One region of the Alcaligenes sp. SDU_A2 genome, then DNA from elsewhere that is predicted to be linked to it. Evidence: predicted binding sites of a transcription regulator. Region 1 holds the regulator's gene; each other region holds the start of a gene.
The links. Region 1 encodes NrdR, which represses ribonucleotide reductase genes. Its sites were predicted from a motif close to CACNANATNTNGTG; they were not measured.
Positions count from the first base shown of each region.

Region 2: a site for NrdR is predicted at 3,131-3,144, ahead of AADW57_RS16695 (ribonucleoside triphosphate reductase). Genes of this name have one in related genera too.
Region 3: a site for NrdR is predicted at 3,242-3,255, ahead of nrdA (class 1a ribonucleoside-diphosphate reductase subunit alpha). Genes of this name have one in related genera too.

Region 1 covers NZ_CP151273.1:837,122-843,710, reverse strand. The annotation lists gene AADW57_RS03845 (LysR family transcriptional regulator) at 1-529, shown strand, start outside; tRNA gene AADW57_RS03840 (tRNA-Ser) at 931-1,021, opposite strand; gene AADW57_RS03835 (riboflavin synthase) at 1,197-1,820, opposite strand; gene ribD (bifunctional diaminohydroxyphosphoribosylaminopyrimidine deaminase/5-amino-6-(5-phosphoribosylamino)uracil reductase RibD) at 1,943-3,091, opposite strand; gene nrdR (transcriptional regulator NrdR) at 3,106-3,567, opposite strand; gene glyA (serine hydroxymethyltransferase) at 3,603-4,850, opposite strand; gene AADW57_RS03815 (YbhB/YbcL family Raf kinase inhibitor-like protein) at 5,033-5,668, opposite strand; gene tyrS (tyrosine--tRNA ligase) at 5,688-6,589, opposite strand, start outside.
Region 2 covers NZ_CP151273.1:3,640,961-3,647,549, reverse strand. The annotation lists gene ubiT (ubiquinone anaerobic biosynthesis accessory factor UbiT) at 1-184, shown strand, start outside; gene AADW57_RS16705 (anaerobic ribonucleoside-triphosphate reductase activating protein) at 195-935, opposite strand; gene nrdD (anaerobic ribonucleoside-triphosphate reductase) at 1,046-1,228, opposite strand; gene AADW57_RS16695 (ribonucleoside triphosphate reductase) at 1,345-3,093, opposite strand; gene AADW57_RS16690 (HIT family protein) at 3,323-3,802, opposite strand; gene trpC (indole-3-glycerol phosphate synthase TrpC) at 3,799-4,599, opposite strand; gene trpD (anthranilate phosphoribosyltransferase) at 4,596-5,630, opposite strand; gene AADW57_RS16675 (aminodeoxychorismate/anthranilate synthase component II) at 5,636-6,199, opposite strand; gene trpE (anthranilate synthase component I) at 6,238-6,589, opposite strand, start outside.
Region 3 covers NZ_CP151273.1:3,061,544-3,068,132, forward strand. The annotation lists gene nrdB (class Ia ribonucleoside-diphosphate reductase subunit beta) at 1-851, opposite strand, end outside; gene nrdA (class 1a ribonucleoside-diphosphate reductase subunit alpha) at 865-3,144, opposite strand; gene recQ (DNA helicase RecQ) at 3,407-5,233, opposite strand; gene AADW57_RS14165 (hypothetical protein) at 5,243-6,370, opposite strand; gene AADW57_RS14170 (ClcB-like voltage-gated chloride channel protein) at 6,390-6,589, opposite strand, start outside.

The DNA of each region.
Region 1 (6,589 bases):
GCACCTACTGAACTTACTGGAAGCAGAAAAAATAGAGTTTTTTATAGCGGACATTAGGCAAATCACAGACCACAGAAATATAAAAATCGAACTTCTGAATAGCCCAAAAATTGGTTTTTACTGCCTACAAAACCATACCTTGTATCAACAACACAAAGACCAGACCATACCCGCCGAGGCCTTGTTGCACTACCCTATCGCCTCTGTCTCCATACCCGATGTCGTTCTTGCAGAAATAAAAAAATCGTTAAAAATTAACGATAAAGATTTTAAAATAAGCATAAAATGCAATGACATACTATTGCTTAAAAACCTGCTCCCCGATACGGACATAATTATGCTTTGCTCTAATCATGTCGAGTCAGAAATCTACAAGAAAGAAAGACTAAAAAAACTTAATATAAAAATGACAGGCGATAGATTCGGAACATGGGGATTAGTGACGTTAAATGGAAAAAGCCTATCCCCTTCCGCAAAGAAACTTAGCCGCACACTGTGCGACAACATCCTCTTGTTGAATCAAGGATGATCATAAGCAGAACGCCTAAGCGCCAACGCAATAACCAGTGAAATCAAGCTGCAAGGGCACATTGCCAACACCAGAGTATCGTGTGTATCGACCCCACGAAGTCCAACGGGATCACCAAGGGCTTCCACGCAACGACGATGGTTTCACACTGTGCTTAGGGATTCAGAAAGCTTGAAAACTCGCACCTGCCGATCTTCCCCCAAGGCAGATGACATGCAGTCATCAGTCGGGCCTGATGCCTAGTGCCCCACGTATAGGGGCAGCCCGGGTGCAATGGTGCCATTCACCGGGCCTGATGAAGGCCCCAATTTGCGGGGTAGGGCCAAGCCTACCCAAAATTTAAGGCAATAAAAAAACCGCAGCGAATATCGCTGCGGTTTTTAAATATCGTTCAGAATTCTTGGCGGACAGAGGGGGATTCGAACCCCCGATACGCTATTCACGTATACACGCTTTCCAGGCGTGCGCCTTCAACCACTCGGCCACCTGTCCTAATTTTTTGGCGCGCCGCATTTAAAGCAGCTAATGCCAAGTCCATAATAGTAGCAGTATTCAGACCTGTTTTGCAAGCATCGTCTAGCCTATCGAACGATATCTGTATGCCAGCAAGGCTAACCGACCCAAAAACCGTCGCTTTAAAGCATAAAACCCGCTAGAACATGCAGCATTACGCCGATTGCTGCAGACTAAACATGCGCTCGACGTAACGGGCAATGGTATCTACTTCCAAGTTGACCGAACTGCCCGCTCGCAAGTTTTTCAGGGTGGTGACCTGCACGGTATGCGGGATCAGGTTGATACGGATCTCGCAACCCTGGGCATTATCGTCCACCTGGTTGACGGTCAGGCTGACACCATTAACAGTCACCGACCCTTTATAGGCAAAGTAACGCGCCATATCCGCCGGCACCTGTATGCGTAGATCCCACGACTCGCCCACGGGTTCGAAATAGCTGACTGTTCCCACGCCGTCCACATGGCCGGACACAATATGGCCGTCCAAGGAATCACCCAGGCGCAGGGCGTGCTCCAGATTGACTTCGCCAGGCTGGTCCAGCCCAACGGTGCGATTCAGACTTTCCCGGGACACGTCCACCACAAAAGCGTCGTCGTGCAGTTCGACCGCCGTCATGCACGCTCCCTGAATGGCGATGGAATCGCCCAGGCGTGCTTCATTCAAAGGCAGGCCACCAGCGTGGATGTGCAGGCGCACGCCTGCATCGTCCTGCCCTTGCAGCAAAGGGGTAACTTCGGTGATTCGGCCTACGGCGGCCACGATACCTGTAAACACAATAAGCCTCTTGCAAAAAAATAGCGTCGCCGCTGATATGCATGAACGCCTGGGGCGTCCCATCCATCCCGCCTTGCCCGAGAAAAGCCAGCCATCACGAGACCGGCACAGACCAAAGGGAATCAGTATTCGTTGCGCTGATCTGCCCCGCCCACCGCGTGCAGCAGCGCGGCCCAATGTTCGCGCTGCCGCGCCAACAGACGCGCGTCCTGTCCCAGCAAACGCAGATCGGTAAATTCAAATGGTTGCACGGCATCCAAGCCGGACAGCGCGGCAATATCAGCCACGCCACGCCCATGCCCTAGAATCTTGGGTGCCACATACATCAGCAGTTGATCCACCACGGCGGCGTCCAGCAATGCACCGGACAAGCGGGCTCCCGCTTCGGCATGCACTTCGTTGATCTGCTGCCCGGCCATCCAATCCAATACGGCGCGCACATCCACATGCCCGTCCCGTAAAGGCATGGGTATGACCTGGGCATTGCGATCGGCCAACTGCGCTTCGCGCTGTGGATCGCGCCGGTGGCTGAACACCCAGCACGGCGTGCCATCCAGCAAAGCCGCCGCCGGGTCCAGCCTGAGCTGCGTATCCAGCACCGCCTTGATGGGTGGACGCGGGGTATCGACGGCGCGCACATTCAGACGCGGATTGTCGGCCTGCACCGTGCCTATTCCGGTCAGCACCACGCAACTGCGCGCACGCCAATGATGACCGTCGTCGCGGGCCTGAGGGCCGGTGATCCATTGCGAACGGCCATCGGGCAAGGCACTGCGGCCATCCAGTGACGCGGCCATCTTGAGCCACAGCCACGGTCTGGCGCGGGTCATGCGGGCAAAAAATCCGGCATTGACTTGCAACGCCTGCTCCACGCACAGCGGGCCATCGACCGTAATGCCCGCTTGGCGCAACAAGGCCAAGCCACGCCCGGCCACCAGCGGGTTGGGGTCATGCATAGCCACGACCACACGAGCCGGTGCCGCCTCTACCAGCGCCTGGGCGCAAGGCGGCGTGCGGCCATGATGACTGCACGGTTCCAAGGTGACATAAAAAGTAGCACCCGCCACATCCACGCCGTTCTCGCGGGCCTGGCGCAACGCCATGACTTCGGCGTGTGGTCCGCCCGCCTGCTGGGTCACGCCGCTGGCCAGCAAACGTCCCTCGCGCACGATCAGGCAGGCAATGCGCGGATTGGGCGCAGTAATATAAAGCGACTGCTCGGCCAGCGCCAAGGCCTGCCGCATCCAGTCGTAATCGTCTTGATCCAGCATGGCAGCCCCCATGATCAGGAGCCGCCGGGCTCGTTCATTTCGTCGATGGCCTGCACGAACTCGCGTATATCTTTAAAGCTCTTATAGACCGAAGCGAAGCGCACATACGCCACCTGATCGAGCTGTTTGAGTTCAGCCATGACCAATTCACCGATGGTTTCGGATGAAACTTCGCGTTCCCCCCGAAGCTGGAGCTTTTCTTCGATGCGCTGCACGGCGGCATCGACCTGCTGCATGGGCACGGGGCGCTTGCGCAAGGCAACGCCCATACTGGCGCGCAAGCGCGCAGGATCGAAGTCCATACGCGTGCCATTGCGCTTGGCCACCACGGGCAAACTCAGTTCAGAGCGCTCGTACGTGGTGAAACGTCGTTCACAAGCCGAACATTTACGCCGCCGCCGGATGGCGTCGCCTTCTTCGGTGATTCGGGAATCGATCACCTGGGTATCGGCATGATGACAGAACGGACACTTCATTAAAATCGCGGGCCTTGCGGCCCGCTCCGGGCAAATTAATTGGAATACACAGGCAGCTTGGCAGTCAGTTCGTGCACGCGGCGGCGAACGTCGGCCAGCACGGCTTCGTCATGCGGATTGTCCAGAACATCGGCAATCAGGTGCGCAGTCTGCTCGGCTTCGGCTTCGGTAAAGCCACGCGTGGTCATGGCAGGCGTGCCCAAACGGATGCCGCTGGTGACGAACGGTTTTTCCGGGTCGTTTGGAATGGCGTTCTTGTTGACGGTGATGTGTGCCTTGCCCAGCGCCTCTTCGGCCACCTTGCCCGTAATGCCCTTGGAGCGCAGGTCCACCAGCATGACGTGACTTTCCGTGCGGCCGGACACAATGCGCAGGCCGCGCTGCACCAGCGTACGGGCCAGCACGTCGGCGTTCTTGACCACTTGGGCGGCATAGGTCTTGAATTCGGGCTCCAACGCTTCCTTGAACGCCACGGCCTTACCGGCGATAACGTGCATCAGCGGACCGCCCTGGATGCCAGGGAAGATAGCGGAGTTGACCGCCTTCTCGTGCTCGGCCTTCATCATGATGACGCCGCCACGTGGACCGCGCAGAGACTTGTGGGTGGTCGAAGTCACAAAGTCGGCGTGGGGCACGGGATTGGGGTAGGCACCACCGGCAACCAGGCCGGCGTAGTGGGCAATGTCCACCATGAACAGTGCGCCGTTTTCGTGGGCGATACGGGCCATGCGCTCGAAGTCGATGCGCAGGGCGTACGCGGATGCGCCGCCCACGATCAGCTTGGGCTTGTGTTCCTTGGCCAGTTGCTCCAGGCGGTCGTAATCGATTTCTTCGTCGGCATTCAGGCCATAGGAGACGAAGTTATACAGCTTACCCGAGGCATTGACGGGCGAGCCGTGCGTCAGGTGGCCGCCTTCGGCCAGATTCATGCCCAATACGGTGTCGCCGGGCTTGAGCACGGCCATGTACACACCCTGGTTGGCCTGCGAGCCGGAATTGGGTTGCACGTTGGCAGCTTCGGCACCGAACAGCTCTTTCAGGCGATCGATGGCCAGTTGCTCCACAACGTCCACGTACTCGCAACCGCCGTAGTAGCGCTTACCGGGGTAACCCTCTGCGTATTTGTTCGTCAGCTGCGTACCCTGGGCTTGCATCACGGCGGGGCTGGTGTAGTTCTCAGAGGCGATCAACTCGATGTGCTGCTCCTGGCGCACGTCTTCTTTTTGGATAGCGGCCCAGAGTTCGGGATCGACTTTGTCGAGAGTGGCAGAACGGTCAAACATGAGGGTTCCTAACGGTTTAAGTGGAAGCAAACAAGAAAGCAGCATTTTAGCGCGGATGCAGCGCATTCCGCCTTACCCGGCCGCTTTCAGGCCGGAAACCACGCAAAATCCGGAAAAAAATAAAGTGGCTGCGGGCGGACTCAAGAAAACATGAAGATTTTTCAAGGAATCCGCCGTACGAATCAGGATTGCCCCAGCAAGCGCGGATTCAGGGTGTAAATGCCGGTAATGGAGGCTTTGGCCAGGATATGGCCTTCAATGACACGCAACACATCCTGCCCGGTAAAGCGGCCTTCCAGCGGCAGTTCGGCGATATCCAGCGCATAGACCGTAAACACATATCGGTGCGGCAAGGCATCGTTCCAGGGAGGGCAAGGCCCGTCGTAACCGAAGTAGTCCCCATTCATGTCACGGTCAGCGGCAAACCAGGAGGTGTAGTCGTTCACGCCCTGACGCGTGCCGTCCAAGGCCAGCGGCCCGGCCTTGCCCCTTGGTGTAATACCTTTGGAGTAAGAGCCTTCGGCCAGCGTGTGAACATCCGCCGAGACGTTGATCAGCACCCAATGAAAGAAATCCACTCGGGGCAGATCGGCCGGCACCTCGCGGCCTTCCTGATTGACATCGTCGGGCCGGCTGGGAACGTCTGGGTCGTGGCAGATCACCACATAGGATTCGGTCTGTCCAGGCGCATCCGACCAGGTCAGATGCGGGTTGGCGTTACCCGCCAGGGCGACGCGGGACTGGGCATCGTAGCGGCAAAACGCCAGACGCTCGGGAATGACGCCCTGGTCCTGAAAAGAATCACTGCGCAGTTTCATTGCAGACCTCCACGTTCAATCAGCCGGTCAGGGTGACGCGGGCAAACTTGCGCTTGCCCACCTGCAGCACATAGCTGCCCGGCTCCAGTTGCAAACCTTTATCGTCCACGCGCTCGCCATCGATGCGCACGCCGCCCTGCTCTACATTGCGCTGGGCTTCGCTGCCCGAGGCCACCAGACCCGCTTCGCGCAAGACCTTGAGCAGGCCGCGTTCGCCGGCCACGGTCACTTCGGGCATGTCCTCGGGCATTTCGCCACGACGGAAACGGGCATCGAAATTTTCCAGCGCCTGCTCGGCGGCCTTGGCGTTATGAAAGCGCGTAACAATTTCCTGAGCCAGTTCCACCTTGACGTCGCGCGGATTGCGGCCTTCGTCGATCTGACGCTGCAAGCCAGCGATATCGTCCAGAGAGCGGAAGGACAGCAGCTCGAAATAACGCCACATCAGGGAATCCGAAATGGACATGAGTTTGCCGAACATGGAGTCCGGCGTCTCGCTGATGCCAATATAGTTACCCTTGGACTTGGACATTTTTTCTACGCCGTCCAGCCCCACCAGCAGCGGCATGGTCAGGATGCACTGCTGCTCCTGGCCGTATTCTTTTTGCAGTTCGCGCCCGACCAGCAGATTGAACTTCTGGTCGGTGCCGCCCAATTCCAGGTCCGCCTTGAGCTGAACTGAATCGTAGCCTTGCAGCAAGGGGTACAGAAATTCGTGGACCGAGATGGGCTGATTGGCCTTGAAGCGCTTGGTGAAGTCGTCGCGTTCCATCATGCGGGCAACGGTATAGCGCGAGGCCAGCTGAATCATGCCGCGCGAACCCAGCTTGTCGCACCATTCGGAGTTGTAACGCACTTCGGTGCGCGCCGGGTCCAGCACCAGAGCAGCCTGATCGTAATAGGTCTTGGCATTGGTCACGA
Region 2 (6,589 bases), 850 kb from region 1:
CACACTGTTCTTTAATCGGCGTTTGTTGATCGAGGGCGATACCGAGTTGGGCCTGATGGTCAAGAACACCTTGGACTCTCTGGACCCAAGCGTGTTGCAGGCGCGTATTGTGATTCCGCAGCTTTGGCAGGCCGTGCGACGCAGCTTGCTTGGGCAGCGCCCGGTGAACGCTGCTCGTCTGTAAATGGGTTTGTTCAGTCGCGGCGCAGTTCAAAGCGGGGGAACAGTTCCGCCAGTGCCTGGGTGACGTGTTCGCCGGGGTAGGCGTGCAGCGCCTGCCCGCTTTGATTCAGGACGCTATCCCGGCATCCCTGGGTACGAAACACTTGCAAGGCATACTGTCGCACGCCCTGGCGGTGCAGATAGTGCCCCAGTCGCAGTATGTCCTGGGGGCTGTGCAGTTGCGGGTGTATGGTGCTGCGGCATTCCAGCGAAACACCGGCATCCAGCAGGGCCTGCAAGCTGTCTTTGGCTGCGTTGCCGCTGTTGTGTACACGAGTGATTTTGTCGTAGTTCTGGAAGTCGGTCTTGATGTCCAGCCCTACCCAGTCCACCCAGGGCAAGATGTCGCGTAAACGGCGCGGGTGTGTTCCGCCTGTATGTAGTCCGATCTTGAATCCTAATTCGCGTACGGCGTGTATGGCCGCTTCCAAGGCTGGGTCCATCGTGGGTTCGCCGCCGCTAAATACCACGCTGTCCAGCATGCCGTCTCGTCGGCGCAGAAAATCCAGAATGGTCTGCCAGTCCAGCGGGCTGTGGGGGGGGCGTTCCTGTAGATGCGGGTTGTGGCAGTAGCCGCAGCGCCAGGGACAGCCTTGCACAAAAATGACGGCGGCCAGATGGCCTGGGTAGTCCGTGGCTGTGAAGGGAACCAGGCCGCCTATTTTTAGCGGTGCGCGTGCTGTGGCCTGTCTGTGTGAGCGGGTGTGCGTCATGCCAATCTTTCCGGCGGTGTGGCTGCGTAGCGTGGCCACGGGGAAGGCAGTCATCGCAGCGCGGGCCTGATTGGCCCATGCTGCGTCAGGTGAAAGAAAAGAGGGGTGATTCAGGCTGTCGGTATCGGGGCAGGCAGGTCCGCATTCGACTCCGTAAAATAGCGGCGTTCGTGAAATTCGCCCTGTTTGCCGATATTGAACGAGGACATAGGACGGTGATAGCCCATGACCCGCGTCCAGATTTCGCAAGGTTGGCGTTCGGCATCCGTCAGGACGAGGCTTGGGTCTGTCATAGAAAGCTCCAGTAAAAATCCGGATGACCGGAAAAAAAGAAAACGATCGGGGTTGCGTGTGTTGGTGGGATGCGTGGATGCACAGACGCGGGTTGCGGGCACAGCGGAACGGGTGCCTAGTGCCCGTGTTGGCAAGCGGCTTGCCTGCGTGCCAGGAGGTCTGCGTCGCAATGCGGGCAGAATGTGTGCTTGCCGGGCAGATAGCCGTGCTTGGGGCAGATGGAGAATGTGGGCGTGACGGTGATGTACGGTAGGGAAAAGCGGCTCAGGGCGCGCTGCACCAGGGTGCGGCAGGCGTTGGCGCTGGACAGCGGTTCGGTCATGTATAGATGCAGCACAGTGCCGCCGGTGTATCTTCGTTGTAGTTCGTCTTGGCGTTCCAGGGCCTCGAAGGGGTCGTCGGTAAAGCCCACTGGCAATTGCGAGGAGTTGGTGTAGTAGGGCATGTCCGGCGTTCCGGCTTGCAAAATGTCTGGCCAGCGGGCGCGGTCCTCCTTGGCAAAGCGGTAGGTGGTGCCTTCGGCGGGCGTGGCTTCCAGGTTGTACATATGGCCCGTGCTTTCCTGGAACTGCACCATCCGGGCGCGTACATGATCGAGCAATTGCAGTGCAAAATCGTGGCCCCAGGGGGTGGTCAGATCGTGCGCATTGTCTGTGAAGTTGCGGATCATCTCGTTGATGCCGTTCACACCCAGCGTAGAGAAGTGATTGCGTAAAGTGCCCAGGTAGCGCCGGGTGTAGGGAAACAAGCCCTGGTCCATGTGTTCCTGGATGACGCGGCGCTTGATTTCTAGGCTGTCGCGCCCCAGCTCCAGCAAGTGGTCCAGCCGCGCGAACAGCCCTGGCGCATCGCCGCGATGCAGATAGCCCAGCCGCGCGCAGTTGATGGTGACCACGCCCAGCGAACCGGTCTGCTCGGCTGAGCCGAACAGGCCGTTGCCGCGTTTGAGCAGTTCGCGCAGATCCAGTTGCAGGCGACAGCACATGGAACGGATCATATTGGGCTTGAGTTCGGAATTGATGAAGTTCTGGAAATAAGGCAGGCCGTATTTGGCCGTCATCTCGAACAGGCGCTGCGCGTTGGGGCTGTGCCAGTCGAAGTCGGCCGTGATGTTGTAGGTGGGAATGGGGAAGGTAAAAGCCCGCCCGCGCGCATCGCCCTGCGTCATGACTTCGATGTAGGCGCGGTTGATCATGTCCATTTCGCTTTGCAGATCGCCATAGCAAAAAGGCATTTCCTGGCCGCCGATCAGCGGCACTTGTGCGCGGAGATCCTCGGGGCAGATCCAGTCGAAGGTCAGATTGGTGAAGGGTGTTTGCGTGCCCCACCGTGATGGCACATTCAGGTTGTAGATCAGTTCCTGCATGCATTGCAGCACCTGGGTGTAGTTCATGGCATCTTTGCGCACAAAAGGAGCCATATAGGTGTCAAAAGAGCTGAAGGCCTGGGCCCCGGCCCATTCGTTTTGCAGGGTGCCCAGGAAGTTGACGATCTGACCCACGGCGCTGGACATATGGCGCGGCGGGGCGGACTCGATCTTTCCGGGCACGCCATTCAGGCCTTCGGTGAGCAGCATGCGCAGCGACCAGCCGGCACAGTAGCCCGAAAGCATATCCAGGTCGTGAATGTGCAGGTCGGCCTGGCGATGGGCCTGGCCTATGGTTTCGGGGTAGACGTGGCTGAGCCAGTAATTGGCGATCATCTTGCCCGATGTGTTCAAGATCAGACCGCCCAGCGAATAGCCCTGGTTGGCATTGGCATTGACGCGCCAGTCCTGGCGTTCCAGGTATTCGGTGACCGAGCGGATGATATCGATCTGCGGCACTGGTCTTTGCAGTGCATCGGGGGCTGCCCTGGTGTTCATGAATTTCTCTACATATAGTGGTTTATGTAATGCTAGGCACTATATGTAGTGTATTCAAGCAGGGTGCGGGACTTTCTTTGTTAGATTTGATCCAGATTAATTTTGCATGGCCGTCAGCCCCTGGCGTTTGGGCAGGGGCTGATCAGGGCTATGTAGATGGGCCGGGGCATCTGGCACGCAGCGCACTTGGCTCAGGCATGCGCCGGCGCGACGCTGGGCTTTTTATTTGCTAGCTACTGGCAGACGGATGGCTATCGACCAGGCGCGCTTGAAGCACCGATTGCAGGTCTTGGTGATAGGCTGGTAAGCGTGCCAGCAGAGTCTTGTGTTGCCCGGACCATGCCAGATTTTGTTCTGGCGTGCGCGTCGGTGCAGGCGACCAGGCGGAGTCCGGGAAAAATGGATCGTCGCGCCAGCGCGGAATCAGGTGCCAGTGCAGATGCGGCACTTGGTTGCCGAATTGGGCCAGATTGACTTTGATGGGCTGCAGATGCGCGCGCAGGGCCTCTTCGACAATATAGACGGCATCCATCAGATGCTGGCGCTGCGTGGGGGATAGGTCCGTCATTTCGGCACTATGTTCGTGCCAGATGACACGCGTATAGCCTGGAAACGGGCTGTCGGCGACATTAAGTACGTGCAGCCCTGCGCCCGACCATAGCAACTGGTCGGGCTCTAACGCGCAAAGGGGGCATGCGGCCTGCTTCATGCAGGCTGGCCGAAGAACAGATTTTGCAAGGCCACGCCGGGGTCGGGTTCGCGCATGAAGGCCTCGCCCACCAGAAAGGCCTGCACATCGTGTTCACGCATCACGGCAACATCCTCGATGGTGTGGATGCCGCTTTCGGTGACCACGCGTTTACCGGCAGGAATGAACGGCAGCAGATCCAGCGTGGTGCGCGTGCTGGTCTCGAAGCTGCGCAGATTGCGGTTATTGATGCCCAGCAGGCCGGTCTGCAATTCCAGTGCCGTATCCAGTTCGGCCCTATCGTGTACTTCGACCAGCACATCCATGCCCAGTTCGTGGGCGATGGTCTCGTATTCTTTGAGCTGCTGGGGGCTGAGGGCCGCCACGATCAATAAGATGCAGTCTGCGCCCAACGCTCGCGCATGGATGATCTGGTAAGGATCAATAATGAAGTCCTTGCGCAGTACCGGCAAGGCGCAGGCGGCGCGCGCCTGGCGCAGGTGGTCGTAGGCCCCCTGAAAGTATTTGACGTCCGTGAGCACGGACAGGCAGGCGGCACCGTGCGCGGCGTAGCTGGATGCGATCTCGGTCGGGTTAAAGTCGCTGCGGATCACCCCTTTGGATGGCGAGGCCTTTTTGACCTCCGCGATGATGGCGGGCTTGCCCTGGGCGATCTTGTCTTCGATGGCGCTGGCAAAGCCGCGCAGGTCGTTCCGGTTCTTCGCTTCGCGCAGCAGATCCGATTCGCTGCGCAACTGGCGGGCGGTGGCGACTTCTGATTTCTTGGTGTCCAGAATTTTGGCCAGAATGTCGTTCATGCGTTTAACTTCCTTGTATAGGCGCAGAATTGTTCGAGTTTTTCTCGGGCTGCGCCGCTGGCGATGGTCTCGAAGGCCATTTTCAGGCCGCTTTCGATGGAGTCTGCCCGGTTGGCCGCGTAAATGGCCAGTCCGGCGTTCAGGGCAACGATATCACGAGCCGTTCCCTCTTGGTTATTCAGGGCTTCCATGATGAGAGCGGCCGATTCTTCCCGGCTGTTCACGCGGATGCTGCGGTTCGAGGTCATGGACATGCCGAAATCTTCGGGGTGAATTTCGTATTCCCGTACCTGGCCGTCTTTGAGCTCGCCGACCAGCGTGGCGGCACCTAGCGAGGCCTCGTCCATGCCGTCTTTGCCGTGCACGATCAGGACATGCTTGGCTCCCAGTCGCTGCATGACGCGCACCTGGATGCCCACCAGGTCGGCGTGAAACACGCCCATTAACTGGTTGCCGGCACTGGCCGGATTGGTCAATGGCCCCAGAATGTTAAAGATGGTGCGCACGCCCAGCTCTTTGCGCACGGCGGCCACGTTTTTCATGGCACCGTGGTGGGCGGGGGCGAACATGAAGCCGATATTGGTTTCTTCGATGCTGGCGGCCACTTGCTCGGGCGAAAAAACCAGGCTGGCTCCCAGGGCTTCGAGCACATCGGCGCTGCCTGACGAGGACGAGGCGCTGCGGTTGCCGTGCTTGGCCACTTTGATGCCGGCGGCGGCGGCCACAAACATGGCGGCGGTCGATATATTGAAGGTGTTGGAGCCGTCGCCGCCGGTACCGCACATGTCCAGCAATTCGCTGGGGTCTGGTGTGATGACGGGGGTGGCGAATTCGCGCATGACTTGGGCGGCCGCGGTAATTTCCCCCACGCTTTCTTTCTTGACCCGCAGGCCCATCAGCAAGGCGGCGGCGATCTGTGGCGACATTTCCCCGCGCATCAGCAGACGCATCAGGTGCAGCATTTCGTCGTGGAAGATTTCGCGGTGTTCGATGCAGCGTACCAGTGCTTCGGTAGGAGTGATGGTATTCATGGTGGTCAAAGATCCAGAAAGTTCTTGAGCAGGGCATGGCCGTGCTCGCTCAGCACGGATTCGGGATGGAACTGCACGCCGTAGATGGGCAGTTCGCGGTGGCGTACCCCCATGATTTCGCCATCCTCGGTGTGTGCGGTCACTTCCAGGCAGTCGGGCAGGCTGGCCCGCTCGATCGCCAGTGAATGGTAGCGCGTGACGTTAAAGGGCGAGGGCAGGCCCTGGAACAAATCGGTGCCTTGGTGGCTGATGGCCGAGACTTTGCCGTGCATGATTTCCTGGGCGCGGACAATGCGCCCGCCAAACGCATGGCCGATGGCCTGATGCCCAAGGCAGACGCCAAAAATCGGCTTCTTGCCGGCAAAGTGCTGGATCAGCGCCACGGACAAACCAGCCTCGGCGGGCGATTTAGGGCCGGGCGAGATGCAGATGCGTGCCGGGTTCAGGGCATCGATTTCGTCCAGGGTGACCTGATCGTTGCGCCGCACCACGACTTCCTGGCCCAACTCGCCAAAATATTGAACCAGGTTGTAGGTGAATGAATCGTAGTTGTCGAGCATGAACAGCATGAGAGGGTACTCCGACAGAAAAGGGTTGCGATCAGGGCTTAGATGGGCTCGTCCAGGCCGAACTGCACCTGTTCGGCGGCGCGCAGAACGGCGCGTGCCTTGGCTTCGGTTTCCTGCCATTCTTTTTCGGGGTCGGAGTCGGCCACGATGCCGGCCGCCGCTTGCACATACAGCATGCCGTCTTTGATGACGCCGGTGCGGATGGCAATGGCCAGGTCCATCTGCCCCGAGTAGCTCAGGTAGCCGGCGGCACCGCCGTAGATACCGCGCCGCACCGGTTCAAGTTCGTCGATCAGTTCCATGGCGCGCACCTTGGGCGCGCCCGTCAGGGTGCCGGCCGGGAAGGAGGCGCGCAGCACGTCCATCTGGCTCATGCCGTCCTGCAGTTCG
Region 3 (6,589 bases), 1.4 Mb from region 1:
TCCTGCTCGGCAGCCTGCTTGAACATCTGGAAGCACGCCGGTTCCAGTTCCTTGGCAACCTTGGCGAACTCGGGATCGTCCTGCCCCGAACGCATGATATTGATCAGGTGCTGGGTGCCGGTCAGGTGCAGCGCTTCGTCGCGCGCAATCAGGCGGATGATCTTGGCGTTGCCTTCCATCAGCTTGCGCTCGGCAAAGGCAAACGAGCAGGCAAAACTGACGTAAAAGCGAATCGCCTCCAGGATGTTCACGCTCATCAAGCACAAGTAGAGCTTTTTCTTGAGCTCGTACTCGTTGACCTTGTAAGTCTGACCATCGATGACGTGCTCTCCCGCACCGAACCGCGAGTACAGCATGGTGTCGTGGATCAGGTCGTCGTAGTAAGACGATATATCCGTAGCGCGCAGCTTGATGTTTTCGTTGCGCACAATGTCGTCAAAGATAATGGACGGATCATTGACGATGTTGCGGATGATATGGGTATAGGAGCGCGAATGGATCGTTTCGGAAAACGCCCAGGTCTCGATCCAGGTTTCCAGCTCGGGCAGCGACACCAAGGGCAGAAACGCCACGTTGGGGCTGCGGCCCTGGATGGAGTCGAGCAGTGTCTGATATTTCAGATTGCTGATGAAAATATGCTTTTCGTGCTCGGGCAGGTTCTGATAGTCGATACGATCCTGTGAAATATCGACTTCTTCGGGACGCCAGAAAAAAGACAATTGCTTTTCGATCAACTTCTCGAAAATCGGATACTTCTGCTGATCGTAGCGCGCCACATTGACCGGCTGGCCGAAGAACATCGGCTCTTTGAGCTGATCGTTATCGGTTTTTGAAAAAATACTGTATGCCATGGTCTGCGCTCCGTCAGATCTTGCACGCGCCGCCGGCGCAGCCATCGTCTTCCAGTTCACCCTGGGCGTCATCGGCACCATCGCGCGTATTGTGGTAGTACAGCGTCTTGACGCCATACTTGTAAGCCAGCAACAAATCCTTGAGCAATTGCTTCATGGGCACACGGCCGCCCTCGAAGCGCTGCGGGTCGTAATTGGTATTGGCCGAAATGGACTGGTCCACGAACTTCTGCATAATGCCGACCAGCTTCAGATAGCTCTCGTTGCCGGGCATGCGCCAGAGCAGTTCGTACTGATCCTTTAGCTGCTCGAAGTCAGGCACCACCTGACGCAAAATGCCGTCCTTGGACTGTTTGACGGAGACCAGCCCACGCGGTGGCTCGATACCATTGGTCGCATTGGCGATCTGACTGGAGGTTTCGGAAGGCATCAAAGCCGTCAAGGTGGAGTTACGCAAACCGTGCTTGACGATGTCGGCACGCAAGGCTTCCCAATCCAGATGCAGCGGCTCGTCGCAAATACCGTCCACATCTTTTTTGTAGGTATCGATCGGCAGCAGGCCAGCGGCATACGTCGTTTCGTCAAAGGCCTTGCAGGGGCCGTATTCACGGGACAATTGCACCGAGGCTTTTAGCAGATAGTACTGGATGGCCTCGAACGTGCGGTGCGTCAGGCCCAAAGCGGCTGGATCGGAATAGCGGGTGCCGTTCTTGGCCAGATAATAGGCATAGTTGATGACGCCCACACCCAGAGAACGACGCTTTTCGGTGGCGCTCAATGCCGCCTTGACCGGGTAGTCCTGGTAATCCAGCAGCGCATCCAAAGCCCGGGTGATCAGGTCGGCCAGGCCGTCCAGTTCGTCCAGCGACTCCAGCGCCCCCAGGTTGAAGGCCGACAAGGTACACAGCGCAATCTCGCCGTCCGGGTCGTTCAAATCATTCAAGGGCTTGGTAGGCAGCGCAATTTCCATGCACAGATTGGACTGACGCACAGGAGCCACGTCCGGGCGGAACGGACTGTGCGTATTGCAATGGTCCACATTCTGGATGTAGATGCGGCCGGTGCTGGCACGCTCTTGCATCAGCAGGGAAAACAGTTCCAGCGCGGGCAGGCTGCGCTTGCGAATGGCCGGGTCCTGCTCGTAGAGCTCGTACAGGCGCTCGAACTCGTCCTGATCGGCAAAAAACGCTTCGTACAGGCCGGGCACATCGTGCGGCGAGAACAGCGTGATGTGGCTGCCCTTGATCAGACGCTGATACAGCAAGCGGTTAATCTGCACACCGTAATCCAGGTGACGGATACGGTTTTCTTCCACGCCGCGGTTGTTCTTGAGCACCAGCAGGGTTTCGACCTCCAGGTGCCACAAAGGATAGAACAAGGTGGCGGCACCGCCGCGCACACCGCCCTGGGAGCAGGACTTGACGGCAGCCTGGAACATCTTGAAGAAAGGCAGGCAGCCGGTGTGCTGGGCTTCGCCGCCGCGGATCTCGCTGCCCACGGCGCGGATGCGTCCACCGTTGATGCCGATGCCAGCGCGCTGCGATACGTAACGCACAATCGCGCTGGTGGTGGCGTTGATGCTGTCCAGGCTGTCATCGCACTCGATCAGCACGCACGAACTGAACTGGCGCGTAGGCGTGCGAACGCCCGCCATGATAGGCGTAGGCAGGGAAATCTTGAACTGCGAGACGGCATCGTAAAAACGCTTGATGAAGGACAAGCGGGTCTGCGCCGGATACTTGGCGAACAGGCACATGGCCACCAGCACATACAGGAACTGGGGGCTTTCGTAGATGCGTTTGGTGACCCGGTTCTGAACCAGATACTTGCCTTCGAGCTGCTTGACGGCGGCGTACGAGAAATTCATGTCGCGCCAGTGATCAATGTACTGATCGAGCTCGTCAAATTCGGCGCGGCTGTAATCAGCCAGCAGATGCGGGTCGTAGCGACCGTCCTCGGTCAACTGCTGGACATGATCGTACAGAGCGGGCGGCTCGAATTGCCCGAAGGCGATCTTGCGCAGATGGAAAATAGCCAGCCGGGCAGCCAGATACTGGTAATCGGGCGTGTCTTCGGAAATCAGGTCGGCTGCCGACTTGATGATGGTCTCGTGGATGTCGCTGGTGCGAATGCCGTTGTAGAACTGAATATGCGAGCGCAACTCGACCTGCGACACCGACACATTATTGAGTCCTTCCGCGGCCCAGTCAATGACGCGATGAATTTTGTCGAGATTGATCGGCTCTGTCCGGCCATCCCGCTTGGTGACCATCAATTGTTCGGTTTTTTGCATGGTGAGTCTCGGAAATCAGATATAGATACGTGCACACTTGACAAAACGCCAAGCTCCACCCCTGGGCACCACATCTAGTGAAGGATAGCCTGAATTCTACTACATATAGTGTTTCAAGTTGGCGCTGTTTTCACTTCAAAATGCAACACCATTGATATAGGCTTCAATATCAACGGTTTGTGCGCCCTGTCGGCCGACTGGAAAAAAGGCGCAGCGCCTGTCAAGAAAAACCCGGCTCAAACCGGGTAAATAATGCGGCCTGCTATTGCGGATGGATCTCCTGCACACAGCGCAGCAACGCTTCCCCATAGGCCTCGCGCTTGCGCACCCCTATGCCGGTGATATGTTCCAGATCGGTCTGCGAACGTGGGCAGCGCACGGCCACCTCGCGCAGCGTCGCATCATGAAAAATGACGTAGGCCGGCACGCCGTGTTCTTTGGCCGTGGCGGCACGCCAGACACGCAACGCCTCGAAACGCACCTGCTGCTCCGGCTCCAGGGCCGGACCCTGGTTGGCCTGCCCGCGCGTGCGATGCGCAGCCGGGCCGCGCGACACGGTTTCGCGGCGCAACATCAAGGTGCGTTCACCCTTGAGCACCTCGCGGCTGGCGTCGGTCAACAGCAAGGTGCCATAGCCTTCGGTATCGACCGCCACCAGATTATGAGCCAGCAACTGGCGCAGCACGCCCCGCCAGGCCTGGTCGGACAAATCGGTGCCCACGCCAAATACGGTCAGGCGATCATGTTCGTTTTCCTTGACTCTGTCGGTCAGTTTGCCGCGCAGAATGTCAATCAGATGCCCTGCCCCGAAACGCTGGCCCCGTTCGCGCCAGAGCCGATAAATAGTAGACAACATTTTTTGGGCGGCCACCGTGCCATCCCAGGCCTGCGGAGCCTCCAGGCAGGTGTCGCAATTGCCGCAAGGCTCGATCTGTTGCCCGAAATAGGCCAACAATCGCTGACGGCGGCAGGAGATCGTTTCGCACAAGCCCAGCATGGCGTCCAAGGCCTGCCCCTGCTGACGGCGATGCGCCGCGTCCCCCTGCGACTCGTTGATCATGCGATGCAGTTGCACCACGTCCTGTAAACCATAGGCCAGCCAGGCCGTGGCCGGTTCGCCATCGCGTCCTGCCCGCCCCGTTTCCTGATAATACCCTTCCACCGATTTGGGCAGGTCGATGTGAGCGACAAAGCGCACATCCGGTTTATTCACCCCCATGCCGAACGCAATGGTGGCCACCATGACCACCCCTTCCTCGCGCAAGAAACGCGCCTGATTGGTGGCCCGCAACTGGGCATCCAGACCGGCGTGATAAGGCAAAGCATTGATGCCATTGCGGCACAGAAAGTCCGCAGTCTCATCGACTCGCGCACGCGACAGGCAATACACAATACCGGCCTGCCCGGCATGCTCCTCGCGAATAAAATTCAGCAGTTGCTTGCGCACCTCGTTCTTTTCGATGATGCGATAGCAAATGTTGGGACGGTCGAAGCTGGCGACAAAGTGACGCGCATCCTCCAGTTTCAGGCGCTGGGCGATCTCCACCCGCGTGACTTGATTCGCAGTGGCCGTCAGGGCCACGCGCGGCACCTGCGGCCAACGCTGCGCCAGCAGGTCCAGGCCCAGGTACTCCGGCCGGAAATCATGCCCCCACTGCGACACACAGTGAGCCTCGTCGATGGCAAACAAGGAAATAGTGCCGCGCGCCAACAAATCCAGGCAACGGTCGGTCAGCAAGCGCTCGGGGGCCACATACAGCAGGTCCAGTTGCCCGGTCAAAAATTCGCGCTCGACCTCGCGGGCGGTCTGCCAGTCCTGAGACGAGTTCAGATAAGCCGCATTCACGCCCAGTTCGGTCAGGGCATCGACCTGATCCTGCATCAATGCGATCAAAGGCGATACCACTATGCCCGTGCCAGGACGCACCAACGCGGGGATCTGGTAGCACAGGGACTTGCCGCCTCCGGTGGGCATCAGCACCAACGCATCGCCCCCCTGGATCAGGGTTTCGATGATTTCGTGCTGGAACCCCCGAAAACTGTCGTAACCGAAAACTTCCTGTAGAACGTCAAGTGCTGACTGGGCCATGCCGCCTGCTTAAAAAATCGGAACAGAAAAACGCAAAGCCACATTGGACTGACGGCTTTCCAGATGACGGCGGGCCTGCAAACCCACCCTGAGGCTGGGACTGTACCAGAACTGCTGCGACACCCCAACATAGCGGTTCACGCCACCGGCCAGGGGGTGCTGCACCTCGTACTGTGTGTTCAATTCGCCCCAACGGCGCAGAGGCACCGTCGCTCCCAGCACCTGCCGACGACTGGCAGCGGCCATTTTCATACCCTGGTAACGGCTTAGATCGACAAAGCGATCCTGATAGCGCTCACCCCGCCATTCCAGGCGCAAATCATCCAGCACATCCATGCCATAGGCCGCCTGATAACGCCAACCCTGACCCAGCGAATGGGACGCCCGCGCCACGCTGGCCTGCCACACGCCCCAATCCGGCGAGCGATAGGTGGCTCCTACCCCGGTCATGGAAAAATCGCGGGCACTTTCCATTTGCGCGTCCACGCTCGTATGGGTGGCGACATCAGTGCTGACAAGCAAGCTGCCGGCCGTGGCACCGTAGACCAGATCGCCATTGTCGCGGTTGCCGGTGGCATCCAAGGCGCCAAGAGCCAGCGCATAACGCCAAGGACCGCCCGGTCCCTGCTCGAACGCCTGAGTCAGATTGACCCCGCCCATAGACACTGGCTGCGCCCAGTCGGCACCGGCGATCGTGTCGTTGCCCAAGGTCAGCTCCAAACCCTGCTCACCCACGTAGCGCCAATTGCGCTCGCCAAAGACCCAGACCTGGTCGGCGGAACTACGCAACCAGCGTGCCCGCCAGAGCGGCGATGACTGCCTGCTGTATTGAATGGAGCGGGCAAGACTGGCCGTTTCCGAACCGGCAAGACTAAGATCGGAAAACGACAAAGCTGGGGTCGTGTCGTATGTAGGTTGCGCGTCGTCCTGCCACTGAGCGGGATCAAAGAACGGGGTCGGAGGCGGCAGCTCCTGAGCAGGAACCGCTTGGGCCTCCTGAACCCCATACACCTGCGTAGAGGACAGGCGCTCCAAGCCCATGCTGTTCTGCGCGGCGACGGCCGGACCGAACAACATGCCAGTCAAACAGAACATCAGCACCCCCGCAGACACATGGGCGCGAACTAGGATGTGCATGATTACAAAAACCAGAAAGTCAGCGGCGGGCGTCCAGCATCACTTCGCCGCTGGCGTCCAGCGAACGCTTGATGGCCGAATATTTTTCCAGCACGGCGGATTTATAAACCACGCCGATCAGCCGACCGGAGCCATCGCCATTGAGCACCGGCAGGCGCTCACCCAGAAAGTGTACAAAATGCTCCTGTGCTTCATCCAGGCTCATGTCGGGATAAAGCG